DNA from 3 places in the Streptomyces sp. NBC_01006 genome. Region 3 is predicted to be linked to each of the others. Evidence: riboswitches for the same ligand, from Rfam matches in the RefSeq annotation. Region 3 holds a riboswitch; each other region holds the start of a gene.
The links. A riboswitch is a leader RNA that binds a small molecule or an ion and turns the genes downstream of it on or off. The one in region 3 is predicted to bind thiamine pyrophosphate.

Region 1 (3,801 bases), 3.3 Mb from region 3:
CCGGTAGAAGCCGAACCCGTACCCGCCGGGCACGTCGAGGGAGCGCTCCACCAGCACCGCCAGCGGGGCCACGATCAGCAGCGCCACCGTCAGCAGCACCCCGCCCAGCAGGGCGCGCTGCCCCGGCCCGCTCGGCCGGTGCGCGGTCCGCGCCGGGTCGACCAGCCGCAGGGCGGTCTCCCGCCGGCGCACGGTCCATGCGTGGATACCGAGGATCAGGCCGACCGCCACGAACTGGACCATCGTGAGGACGGCGGCCGTCGGCAGGTCCAGCAGCTGCGCGGTCTGCCGGTAGACCTCCACCTCCAGGGTGGCGTACGAGGGCCCGCCGAGGATCTGCACGACGCCGAAGGAGGTGAACGTGAACAGGAACACCATCAGCGAGGCCGCGGCCACCGCCGGCCCGAGCGCGGGCAGCGTCACCCGCCGCCAGGCGGCGAACCGCCCGCCGCCCAGCACCCGGGCGGCCTCCTCCTGGCGCGGGTCCAGCTGCGCCCAGAGTCCGCCGACCGTCCGTACGACGACGGCGTAGTTGAAGAAGACGTGCGCGAGCAGGATCGCCCACACGGTGGTGTCCAGCCGGACGCCCCACAGCTCGTCGAGCAGTCCGCCGCGCCCGACCAGCGCCAGGAAGGCGGTGCCGACCACCACCGTCGGCAGCACGAACGGGACCGTGACCACCGCCCGCAGCAGCTGCTTGCCGGGGAACTCGAAGCGCGCGAAGACGTACGCGCCGGGGAGTGCGATCAGGAGCGTGAGCACCGTGGACGCGAGCGCCTGCCAGGTGGTGAACCAGAGCACGTCGGCGATGTCGGGCCGGGTCAGCACCTCGCCGATCCGGCCGAACTGCCAGCCCTCGTCGGTTTTGATCCCGCGGCCGACGATCGCGGCCACGGGGTAGGCGAAGAACAGCCCGAAGAAGGCGAGCGGCACGGCCATCAGCAGGAGCCTGACAGCCGTACCGCGCGCGCTCTCCTTCACGGGAGTGCTCTCGCGTCCTACTTCACGACGAGCGAGGACCATGCCTTGACCCACTGCTCACGGTTCTTGGCGATGGTCTCGGGAGCGACGTTTTCCGGCTTCTCGATGACCACGCCGTGCTTCGTGAACAGCTCCGGCAGCTTCGCGTCCTTGACCACCGGGTTCACGAACATCTGGAGCGGCATGTCCTCCTGGAACTTCTTGCTCACCAGGAAGTCGAGGAGCGCCTTGCCGCCCTCCTCGTTCTTCGCGCCCTTGAGCAGGCCCGCGAACTCGACCTGTCGGAAGCAGGTGCCGGTGGCCACGCCCGTGGGGGCCTCGGCCGGCTGCGGCTCCCCGTACAGGACCTCGACCGGCGGGCTGGAGGCGTACGAGACGACCAGCGGCCGGTCGCCCTTGGCCTTCTTGCCGCCCGCGGAGCCGGAGAAGCGCTCGTTGTAGGCCTGCTCCCAGCCGTCGACGACCTCGACGCCGTTGGCCTTGAGCTTGCTCCAGTAGTCCTTCCAGCCCTCGTCCCCGTACTTGCCGACGGAAGCGAGCAGGAAGCCGAGGCCCGGCGAGGAGGTCGCCGCGTTCTCGGTGACCAGCAGGTTCTTGTACTCGGGCTTGACCAGGTCGTCCAGCGTCTGCGGCGGGGCGAGCTTCTTGTCGGCGAAGTACGCCTTGTCGTAGTTGACGCAGATGTCGCCGGAGTCGATCGGGGTGACCCGGTGCTCCTTGTCGAGCACGTACTCGGGCTTCACGTCGGCCAGGCCCTTGACCTCGTACGGCGTGAAGATCCCGTTGTCGAGGGCGCGCGAGAGGAGCGTGTTGTCCACACCGAAGAAGACGTCGCCGCGCGGGGAGCCCTTGGTGAGGATCTCCTGGTTGAGGGCGGCGCCCGCGTCCCCGGACTTCAGGACCTTGACGGTGTAGCCGCTCTGCTGCTCGAACTCCTTGAGGACCGTGTCGGTCACGTTGAAGGAGTCGTGCGAGACGAGCGTGACCGTCTTGGACTTCGGCGCCTCGCTCCCGCCGGCCGCGGACTCGTCCTTGGCCTTGCCGCCGCCGCACGCGGCGAGCGTACTGACACCGAGGGCCGCGGCCAGCGCCGCACCCGCGATCTTCCTGGTGGTGCTCACGGAACATTCCTCCTGGGTTGACCAGGAGAAGACGCGGCCCTGCCCGGGCGCTCCGGTGGAGCGGGCGCCCGGGCAGGGCGCAACAGCTTGAGGTGGTGACCGAACTTCCTACCCAGAATGACCTGGGCAAGGTTCAGAGGGTCTGCGGCCGCTGTGCTTGTCCTAGATAGCGTGTTGCCGCACTCTCAGCGCTGTGGCGCTCCCCTGTCGGAATATGAGTATTCAGATATACGCGGGCCAGCCTACCGCTCGCTCGCGGCGAGCTGACCGCAGGCGCCGTCGATCTCCTGGCCGCGGGTGTCCCGTACGGTCACCGGCACGCCGTGGCGGGCGATGGCCTCCACGAAGGCCTTCTCGTCCTCGGGACGCGAGGCGGTCCACTTCGAGCCCGGCGTCGGGTTCAGCGGGATCAGGTTGACGTGGACGCGCTTGCCCTTGAGCAGCCGGCCGAGGAGGTCGCCGCGCCAGGCCTGGTCGTTGATGTCGCGGATCAGGGCGTACTCGATGGAGATCCGGCGGCCGGACTTCTCGGCGTACTCCCAGGCCGCGTCGAGGACCTCGCGGACCTTCCAGCGGGTGTTCACGGGGACGAGGGTGTCGCGCAGCTCGTCGTCCGGCGCGTGCAGCGAGACCGCGAGGCGGCACTTGAAGCCCTCGTCGGCGAAGCGCAGCATCGCCGGGACGAGGCCGACGGTGGAGACGGTGATGCCGCGCTGCGACAGGCCCAGGCCGTCGGGCTCGGGGTCGGTGAGGCGGCGGATGGCGCCGACGACCCGCTTGTAGTTGGCCAGCGGCTCGCCCATGCCCATGAAGACGATGTTGGACAGCCGGGCCGGGCCGCCGGGGACCTCGCCGTCGCGCAGCGCGCGCATGCCGTCGACGATCTGGTGGACGATCTCGGCGGTGGACAGGTTGCGGTCCAGGCCCGCCTGGCCGGTGGCGCAGAACGGGCAGTTCATGCCGCAGCCGGCCTGCGAGGAGATGCACATGGTGACCCGGTCGGGGTAGCGCATCAGCACGGACTCGACGAGCGTGCCGTCGTGCAGCTTCCACAGGGTCTTGCGCGTGGTGTCGTCGTCGCACGAGATGTGCCGGATGACGTTCATCAGCTCGGGCAGCAGTTCCTGCTGGAGCTTCTCCCGCGAGCCCGCCGGGATGTCGGTCCACTCGGCCGGGTCGTGCGCGTACCGGGCGAAGTAGTGCTGTGAGAGCTGCTTGGCCCGGAAGGGCTTCTCGCCGATCGCGGCGACCGCCTCGCGACGCTCCTCGGGCGTGAGGTCGGCGAGATGCCGGGGCGGCTTCTTGGCCCCGCGAGGGGCGACGAAGGTGAGCTCTCCCGGGACAGGGCGGGCCATGGCTGGTACTCCTCGTAAGACGAAAGGCGCGCCGCAGAAGCAGCGCGCCTTTCAAGAGTAACCGCCCCGACCCACCCGAAGCCTTCGTACGTACGTCGTCCCAGCTCAGCGGGGTTGCCCTGGTGAACCGCCCGCCGGTCGGAAGCCGCGGGGCCCGGTTTCAGCCGGTGCCGACGAAGGCGGCGAGCAGCAGCCACACCACAGGGGCGGTCGGCAGCAGGGAGTCGAGCCGGTCCATGATGCCGCCGTGGCCCGGGAGGAGCGTGCCCATGTCCTTGATGCCCAGGTCCCGCTTGATCATCGACTCACCGAGGTCGCCCAGCGTGGCGCTGACCGCGACCGCG
Region 2 (3,801 bases), 1.6 Mb from region 3:
GCGGAGACCACCAGCGCGGCCAGCGCCGTGGTCACCGGAACCGAGGCCACCAGGCCGATCGACCCGACGAGGGTCCGTACGATCTCCTCCGCGACCAGCTCGCTGTTGGCCACCGAACCCATGCTGCTGTTCGCGATCGAGAACAGCAGGAGCAGGGGCAGCGCCGCGCCCGCGTAGGCCAGGACCAGGGTGTTGACCACCGATGCGATGTGGTCGCGGCCGATCCTGATGGCCGCACGGTACAAGGAGCGGGACCCCATCGACGGGTCGGCCTGGTGGAGTTCCCAGACCGCCGAGGTCTGGGTGACCGTCACGTCGTCCAGGACACCCAGGGATCCGATGATGATGCCCGCGAGCAACAGGCCGCTCATGTCGATCTCCGGGTAGAGCCCGTGGATCAGCCCGGTGTTGTCGTCGGTGTTCCCGCTGAGGAACGCCCAGTCGACGAACACCGAGCCCAGCAGCCCGATCAGCAGCAGCGAGACGAGCGTGCCCAGAACGGCGACGGAGGTACGGGCGCTCAGGCCGTGGCACATGTAGAGCGCGATGAGCATGATGGCGCTGGCTCCGACGACCGCGACGACCAGCGGGTTCGAGCCCTGCAGGATCGCCGGGAGGATGAAGAGGGTCAGCACGCCGAAGCTGACGACCAGCGCGATCAGCGCGAACAGGCCCCGCATCCGCCCGACGACGACCACCGCCACCGCGAAGAACGCGGCCAGCACCGCCAGGGGCAGCTTGCGGTTCACGTCGACCACGGAGTACTGGAGATCCCGCGGGGCGTCCGGCGCGTAGGCGACGACCACCTCCTGGCCGTCCTTCAGCTGCCGTGGTGCGCCCGGCTGGATGATCTCGAAGAAGGTGCGGCCCTTGTCGGGTCCGGTGGTGACCTCGATGGTGGCCTTCTTGCACTCGCCGGTCTGCGCGGCCTTGGCCTCGCGTCCCTCCGGGGTGGAGACGCTGCCGGTGGCCGGCACTTGCGAGGCGTTCACGGATTTGCAGTCGACCTGCTCGAGCGCGGTGACGACGCCTTGCTGGGTCTGCCGGTCGAAGCCCACCCCGGAGCGCTCGTGGGCGGGGGCACCGCCCGGCCAGAGCACCACCATGCCGACGAAGACGGCGACGGCGAACGGGATCAGGACCGCCGCGATGACCTTGCGCAGGTGCTTCGAGACGGGGGCCGCCGGTCCGTGGCCGTGGGAATGACCGTGGGAGTGGCCCTGGTCCGGGATCCGGGCATGCTCGTGGTCATGCCCGTGGCCCACGTGTGCGTGGTCGGTGTGACCCGTGGGCTCGGTGGGCTCGGTGGGAGGCTGCGGCGAGGACGTCACCGGCAGATCATCGCAAGAGTTGAGGGGGCCCACTGTTCAGCACGCCACAGATGACGCTAGCGTGGGGGCACCTTTGCACAACGCGGGAGCTCGGAGCACCGGGCTGAGAGGGCGCTGATCACCGTACGCGCAGCACATATGCGTACGGGAAGAGGCTGCGTCGACCGCCGAACCTGTTACCGGGTAATGCCGGCGTAGGGAGATCAGGTCTCATGACCATTCATGACGCACGCACGCCTGCCGTCAGCCAGGACGGCGACGGCCACACCGAGCGCCAGCCGGGCTGGCACAAGGGCTACGTGGCGGGCTCCCGCCCCGACATCCGGGTGCCGGTCCGCCAAGTCCACCTCACCAACGGCAAGGACGTGACGCTCTACGACACGTCCGGGCCGTACACCGACCCGCAGATCGAGACCGACGTACGGCGCGGGCTGCCGCCGCTGCGCGAGAACTGGATCATCGGCCGCGGCGACACCGAGGAGTACGCGGGCCGCCCCGTGCGCCCCGAGGACGACGGCATCAAGCACACCTCGCCGCGCGGTGGCCTCAAGAACCTCGACGCGGTCTTCCCGGGCCGCCCGCGCCAGCCCCGCCGAGGCCGTGGCGGCGCAGCCGTCACGCAGCTCGCGTACGCCCGCCGCGGTGAGATCACCCCGGAGATGGAGTACGTCGCGATCCGCGAGAACGTCTCCCCCGAGGTCGTCCGCGAGGAGATCGCCGCCGGCCGAGCGGTGCTTCCGGCGAACGTGAACCACCCGGAGATCGAGCCGATGATCATCGGCAAGCGGTTTCTGGTGAAGGTCAACGCCAACATCGGCAACTCCGCCGTCACCTCCTCCATCGAGGAGGAGGTCGACAAGATGACCTGGGCGACCAAGTGGGGCGCCGACACGGTCATGGACCTCTCGACCGGCCGCAACATCCACACCACCCGCGAGTGGGTGCTGCGCAACTCCCCGGTCCCGATCGGCACCGTGCCGCTGTACCAGGCGCTGGAGAAGGTCGACGGCCGTGCCGAGGACCTGACCTGGGAGATCTACAAGGACACGGTCATCGAGCAGGCCGAGCAGGGCGTCGACTACATGACGGTCCACGCCGGCGTGCTGCTGCCGTACGTACCGCTGACCGCCCGCCGCAAGACCGGCATCGTCTCCCGCGGCGGCTCGATCATGGCCGCGTGGTGCCTGGCGCACCACAAGGAGAACTTCCTCTACACGAACTTCGAGGAGCTCTGCGAGATCCTCGCGGCGTACGACGTCACGTACTCGCTGGGCGACGGCCTGCGTCCCGGCTCCATCGCGGACGCCAATGACGCGGCGCAGTTCGCGGAGCTGAAGACGCTGGGCGAGCTGAACACGATCGCCAAGCGGCACAACGTGCAGACCATGATCGAGGGCCCGGGCCATGTCCCGATGCACAAGATCAAGGAGAACATCGACCTTCAGCAGGAGATCTGCGAGGAGGCGCCGTTCTACACGCTCGGCCCGCTGACCACGGACGTCGCCCCGGCGTACGACCACATCACCTCCGGCATCGGCGCCGCGATGATCGCCTGGTGGGGCACCGCGATGCTCTGCTACGTCACGCCGAAGGAGCACCTGGGCCTGCCCAACCGCGACGACGTGAAGACCGGCGTCATCACGTACAAGATCGCTGCGCACGCGGCGGACCTGGCCAAGGGGCACCCGGGCGCCCAGGAGTGGGACGACGCCCTGTCGGACGCGCGGTTCGAGTTCCGCTGGGAGGACCAGTTCAACCTGGCCCTCGACCCGGACACGGCCCGTGAGTTCCACGACGAGACGCTCCCGGCCGAGCCGGCCAAGACCGCGCACTTCTGCTCCATGTGCGGTCCCAAGTTCTGCTCGATGAAGATCTCCCAGGACATCCGCCGTGAGCACGGCGGCGACCTGAAGGCCGATGAGATCGAGGCGGGCATGGCGGAGAAGTCCGCCGAGTTCGCGGCGAGCGGCAACCGGGTGTACCTCCCGCTGGCCGACTGACCCGCCCGTGGCGGCCGGCGCTGCTCTGGGGAGGTTGAGGGGGCTTCCCAGGGCAGTGTCCCGGCGTGACGCGATGTTTCACGTGAAACAAGGACGGACGGCCCACTGCGGGCCGCGGCGCTACTGCGTGCCGCCGTCCGGGCTGCTGAAGTCCGGGCTGGTGAAGTCCGGCGGGGTGTAGCCGGGGCGGGGGCCCTGTGAGGGGGACCCCGGGCTGGTGAAGTCGGGCCGGGTGTATCCCAGGTTGGGGATGCGCCCGGCCTTCGGCGTGTGCGGGGCCGGATACGCCGGCGCCGTGCTCGGATCGGCCAGCGCGTCCCGCAGGAACGGCAGGATGCCCCGCTCCAGCAGGGCATGCCGCCAGGCCTCGCGGGCCCGCGCGACCTCGTCGGGTATCGCGTCGGACTCGTCCTCGGCCACCACCTCGGTCGCCCGGTTGCGGACGGCCGTCACCAGCAGTCCGATCACCG
Region 3 (3,801 bases):
CGTCCGGGGCCCGCGCACCGCGGATGGATCAGGCGGCTCGGATCACCCGGGCCGCCCGGGTGCTCCGGTCGCTCGGGTGCTCCGGTGCTCGGGCCGCTCGGCTCAGAGGGCGAGCGCCTGAGCGCGGCGCTTCACCTCCGTGCCGCGATTCTCGCTCAGCGCCTGGACGGGGGTGCCGGGCAGGGTCGGGTCCGGGGTGAACAGCCACTCCAGGATCTCCTCGTCGGAGAAGCCGTCGTCGCGGAGCACGGTCAGCAGGCCGACCAGGCCCTTGACGATCTTGTCGCCGTCGATGAAGGGGGCGGGCACCTGGAGCGAACGGTTCTCGCCCCGGCGTACGGCGATCAGCTGACCTTCCTTGACCAGCTGGCGGACCCGGGTCACTTCGATGTCGAGCATCTCGGCGATGTCGGGGACGTACAGCCAGGCGGGGACAAGGGCATCGATCTTTGCGTCAATCTCGGTCACGGGCACAAGCCTGCCACCTCGGACCGACACCCGGTACCCGAGCCGACCCGTCCGGGTCCCCGCACCCCCTCCGCACCCGGCTCCGTACCGGGCTCGCACCGGGCTCGCACCGGGCTAGACCAGCGCCGATTTCAGCGGGACCGCGGAATCGGCGACCTTGGCCGGATCCACCGGGGCCCCCGTCTCGATCAGCTTCCGCCCCTGCGCCAGGTCCCGCGGCCGGCCCACCGCCAGGACCGCGGCCAGCGCACCGCCCCGCAGCCAGCACACCGACCACGACGCCTCGGCGGGATCCCCGCGCCACAGCAGCTCGTCGGCGTCCGCGTGGTGCCCCGCGTACTGCACGAAGCGCCCGAACTGCTCCGACCAGAAGTACGGCACCGGGTCGTAGACCTGTGCCTCGGTCCCCACCACGATGTTCGCCGCGACCACCCGCGGCCCCTGCAGGGCGTTGTCCCAGTGGTGCACCAGCAGCCGCGCCCCGTAGCGGGCCGAGGGGAACGACGCGCAGTCGCCGACCGCGTACACCCCGGGCAGGGAGGTACGCAGGTACTCGTCCGCCGCGACCGCGCCGTCCGGCCCGAGCTCGACCCCCGAGTCCGCCAGCCACCTGGTCGCCGGGCGGGCTCCGATGCCCACGACCACCGCGCCCGCGGGCAGCTCCCGCCCGTCCGCGAGCAGGACCCGCCCGGACTCCACCGAGGAGACCTTGGCGCCGGTCAGCAGGGTGGCCCCGGCCTCCTCGTACCAGTGGGCCATGGGGGCCGCGACCTCCGCGGGCAGCGCCCCGGCCAGCACCCGGTCCGCCGCCTCGACCACCGTCACCGCGCAGCCCGCCGTGCGCGCCGCGGTGGCGAACTCGGCTCCGATCCAGCCCGCCCCGACCACCACGGTCGCCGGGGTCCGGGCCAGCACCGGGCGCAGCCGGGCCGCGTCGTCCAGGGTGCGCAGCAGGTGCACGCCGGGGACGCCCTCGGACCCGGGCAGGGTCAGCGGTTCGGCGCCGGTCGCCAGGACGAGCACCTCGTACGGGACCGGCCCCGCCTCGGTGTCCAGCTCGCGCTCGGCGGCCCGCAGCCCGGTGACCTCCACCCCGAGCCGGAGCACGATGTCGAGCCCCTCGAAGTCCACGTCGAACGCGGAGTCCTCGGCCTTGCCGAGCAGCACCGCCTTCGACAGCGGCGGCCGGTCGTAGGGCTGGTGGGGCTCGGCGCCCAGCAGGGTCACGGGACCGCGCCACCCCTGCTCCCGCAGCGCGACCGCGGTCTGCACCCCGGCCATTCCGGCGCCGACGATGACGACGCCGCTCTGAGTCTGTTCCGTCTGCTCGCTCACACCGCCCAGCCTAGCGATCTGACGTTTCGTCAGGAACAGCGGCCCGGCGCGGCGGCCGGGGAGGCAGCCTTACCCGCCCCCGGCGCCGGGGTTAGGCTGGCGCCCGTACCTATCGCGGGAGTCCGGGCGGACCGGGCTGAGAGGGAGGCTGAGCGGCCTCCGACCGTACGAACCTGATCCGGGTCATGCCGGCGAAGGGAGGGGCTGGACGCCCATGCACTCATCTCGGAAGGGATCCGAAGCGGGATCCCCAGGGTCCACAGGGTCCACGAGGTCCACAGGGGCCTCGGAATCCACGGGATCCACGGGATCCACGGGATCCACGGGATCCGACGTCCTCGTCATCGGGGGCGGGATCATCGGCCTCGTCACCGCCTGGCGGGCGGCGCGGCGCGGGCTGCGGACCGTGCTCGCCGATCCGGTGCCCGGCGGCGGCGCCGCACAGGTCGCGGCCGGCATGCTCGCCGCCGTCACGGAGCTGCACTACGGCGAGGAGACCCTGCTGGGCCTCAACGTCGCCTCGGCCGCCCGCTACCCCGAGTTCACCGCCGAGCTGGCCGAGGCCAGCGGCGGGATGGACATCGGCTACCGCGCCTGCGGCACCCTCGCCGTGGCCCTCGACTCCGACGACCGGCTGCACCTGCGCGAACTGCACGCCCTCCAGCGCCGCTGCGGCCTGGAGTCCGAGTGGCTCACCGGCCGCGAGTGCCGCCGCCTGGAGCCGATGCTGGCTCCCGGCGTGCGGGGCGGGCTGCGCGTGGACGGCGACCACCAGGTCGATCCGCGCCGGCTGGCGGCCGCGCTGCTGGCCGCCTGCGAGGGCTCCGGCGTGGAGATCCGCCGGGCGGCCGCGGAGCGGCTGCTGACCGCCGCCGACCGGGCCGTCGGCGCACGGCTCGACGACGGTACGGAGCTGCGCGCCGACCAGGTGGTGCTGGCCGCGGGCTCGCTCAGCGGCCGGCTGGCCGGCGTACCGGCGCAGGTGCTGCCTCCCGTACGGCCGGTGAAGGGGCAGGTGCTGCGGCTCGCGGTGCCGGCGGCGTACGCGCCGTTCCTGTCGCGGACGGTACGGGCGGTGGTCCGCGGCAGCCACGTCTACCTGGTGCCGCGCGAGAACGGCGAGCTCGTCATCGGGGCCACCAGCGAGGAACTCGGCTGGGACACCACGGTCACCGCGGGCGGGGTGTACGAACTCCTGCGCGATGCCCATGAGTTGGTGCCCGGCATCACCGAGCTGCCGCTGACCGAGACCCGGGCCGGACTGCGGCCCGGCTCCCCGGACAACGCCCCGCTGCTGGGCCCGACCGACCTGCCCGGCCTGCACCTGGCCACCGGGCACTACCGCAACGGGGTGCTGCTGACCCCGCTCACCGGCGACGTGATGGCGGAGCTGCTGACCACCGGCACGCTGCCGGAGATCGCCCGACCGTTCACCCCGCGCCGGTTCTCCGCCGCACGTCAGGAGTCGTACGCATGACCATCTCCGTCAACGGCGAGCCGCGCGAGATCGCGGCCGGCACCACGCTCGACGCGGTGGTCGCCACCCTGACCGCGGCGCCCTCCGGCGTCGCGGCCGCACTGAACGAGACCGTCGTCCCGCGCGGGCAGTGGGCGCTCACGCCGGTCGGCGAGGGCGACCGGGTCGAGGTCCTCACCGCGGTACAGGGAGGCTGAGCGCGATGGCGGACGACGCTTTCGTACTGGGCGGCCGGACCTTCTCGTCCCGTCTGATCATGGGGACGGGCGGAGCGCCCAGCCTGGACGTGCTGGAACGGGCGCTGATCGCGTCCGGCACGGAGCTCACGACGGTGGCGATGCGGCGGCTGGACCCGACGGTCCAGGGCTCGGTGCTGTCGGTGCTGACCCGGCTGGGCATCGCGGTGCTGCCGAACACCGCGGGGTGCTTCACGGCGGGCGAGGCGGTGCTGACGGCGCGCCTCGCGCGGGAGGCGCTGGGCACGGACTGGATCAAGCTGGAGGTCGTGGCCGACGAGCGGA

Region 1: linked by a shared signal. The riboswitch ahead of OG509_RS27105 (thiamine ABC transporter substrate binding subunit) and the one ahead of thiO (glycine oxidase ThiO) in region 3 are both predicted to bind thiamine pyrophosphate.
Region 2: linked by a shared signal. The riboswitch ahead of thiC (phosphomethylpyrimidine synthase ThiC) and the one ahead of thiO (glycine oxidase ThiO) in region 3 are both predicted to bind thiamine pyrophosphate.

Annotation. Positions count from the first base shown of each region.
Region 1 is NZ_CP108700.1:5,882,956-5,886,756, reverse strand. Features, by position in the region: gene OG509_RS27110 (ABC transporter permease) at 1-939, opposite strand, end outside; gene OG509_RS27105 (thiamine ABC transporter substrate binding subunit) at 999-2,102, opposite strand; TPP riboswitch at 2,190-2,318, opposite strand; gene rlmN (23S rRNA (adenine(2503)-C(2))-methyltransferase RlmN) at 2,345-3,457, opposite strand; gene OG509_RS27095 (phosphatidate cytidylyltransferase) at 3,618-3,801, opposite strand, start outside.
Region 2 is NZ_CP108700.1:4,140,532-4,144,332, reverse strand. Features, by position in the region: gene OG509_RS18915 (YibE/F family protein) at 1-1,331, opposite strand, end outside; TPP riboswitch at 1,404-1,549, shown strand; gene thiC (phosphomethylpyrimidine synthase ThiC) at 1,544-3,331, shown strand; gene OG509_RS18905 (hypothetical protein) at 3,452-3,801, opposite strand, start outside.
Region 3 is NZ_CP108700.1:2,534,167-2,537,967, forward strand. Features, by position in the region: gene OG509_RS11465 (Rv2175c family DNA-binding protein) at 103-468, opposite strand; gene OG509_RS11470 (NAD(P)/FAD-dependent oxidoreductase) at 583-1,803, opposite strand; TPP riboswitch at 1,908-2,020, shown strand; gene thiO (glycine oxidase ThiO) at 2,018-3,280, shown strand; gene thiS (sulfur carrier protein ThiS) at 3,277-3,477, shown strand; gene OG509_RS11485 (thiazole synthase) at 3,483-3,801, shown strand, end outside.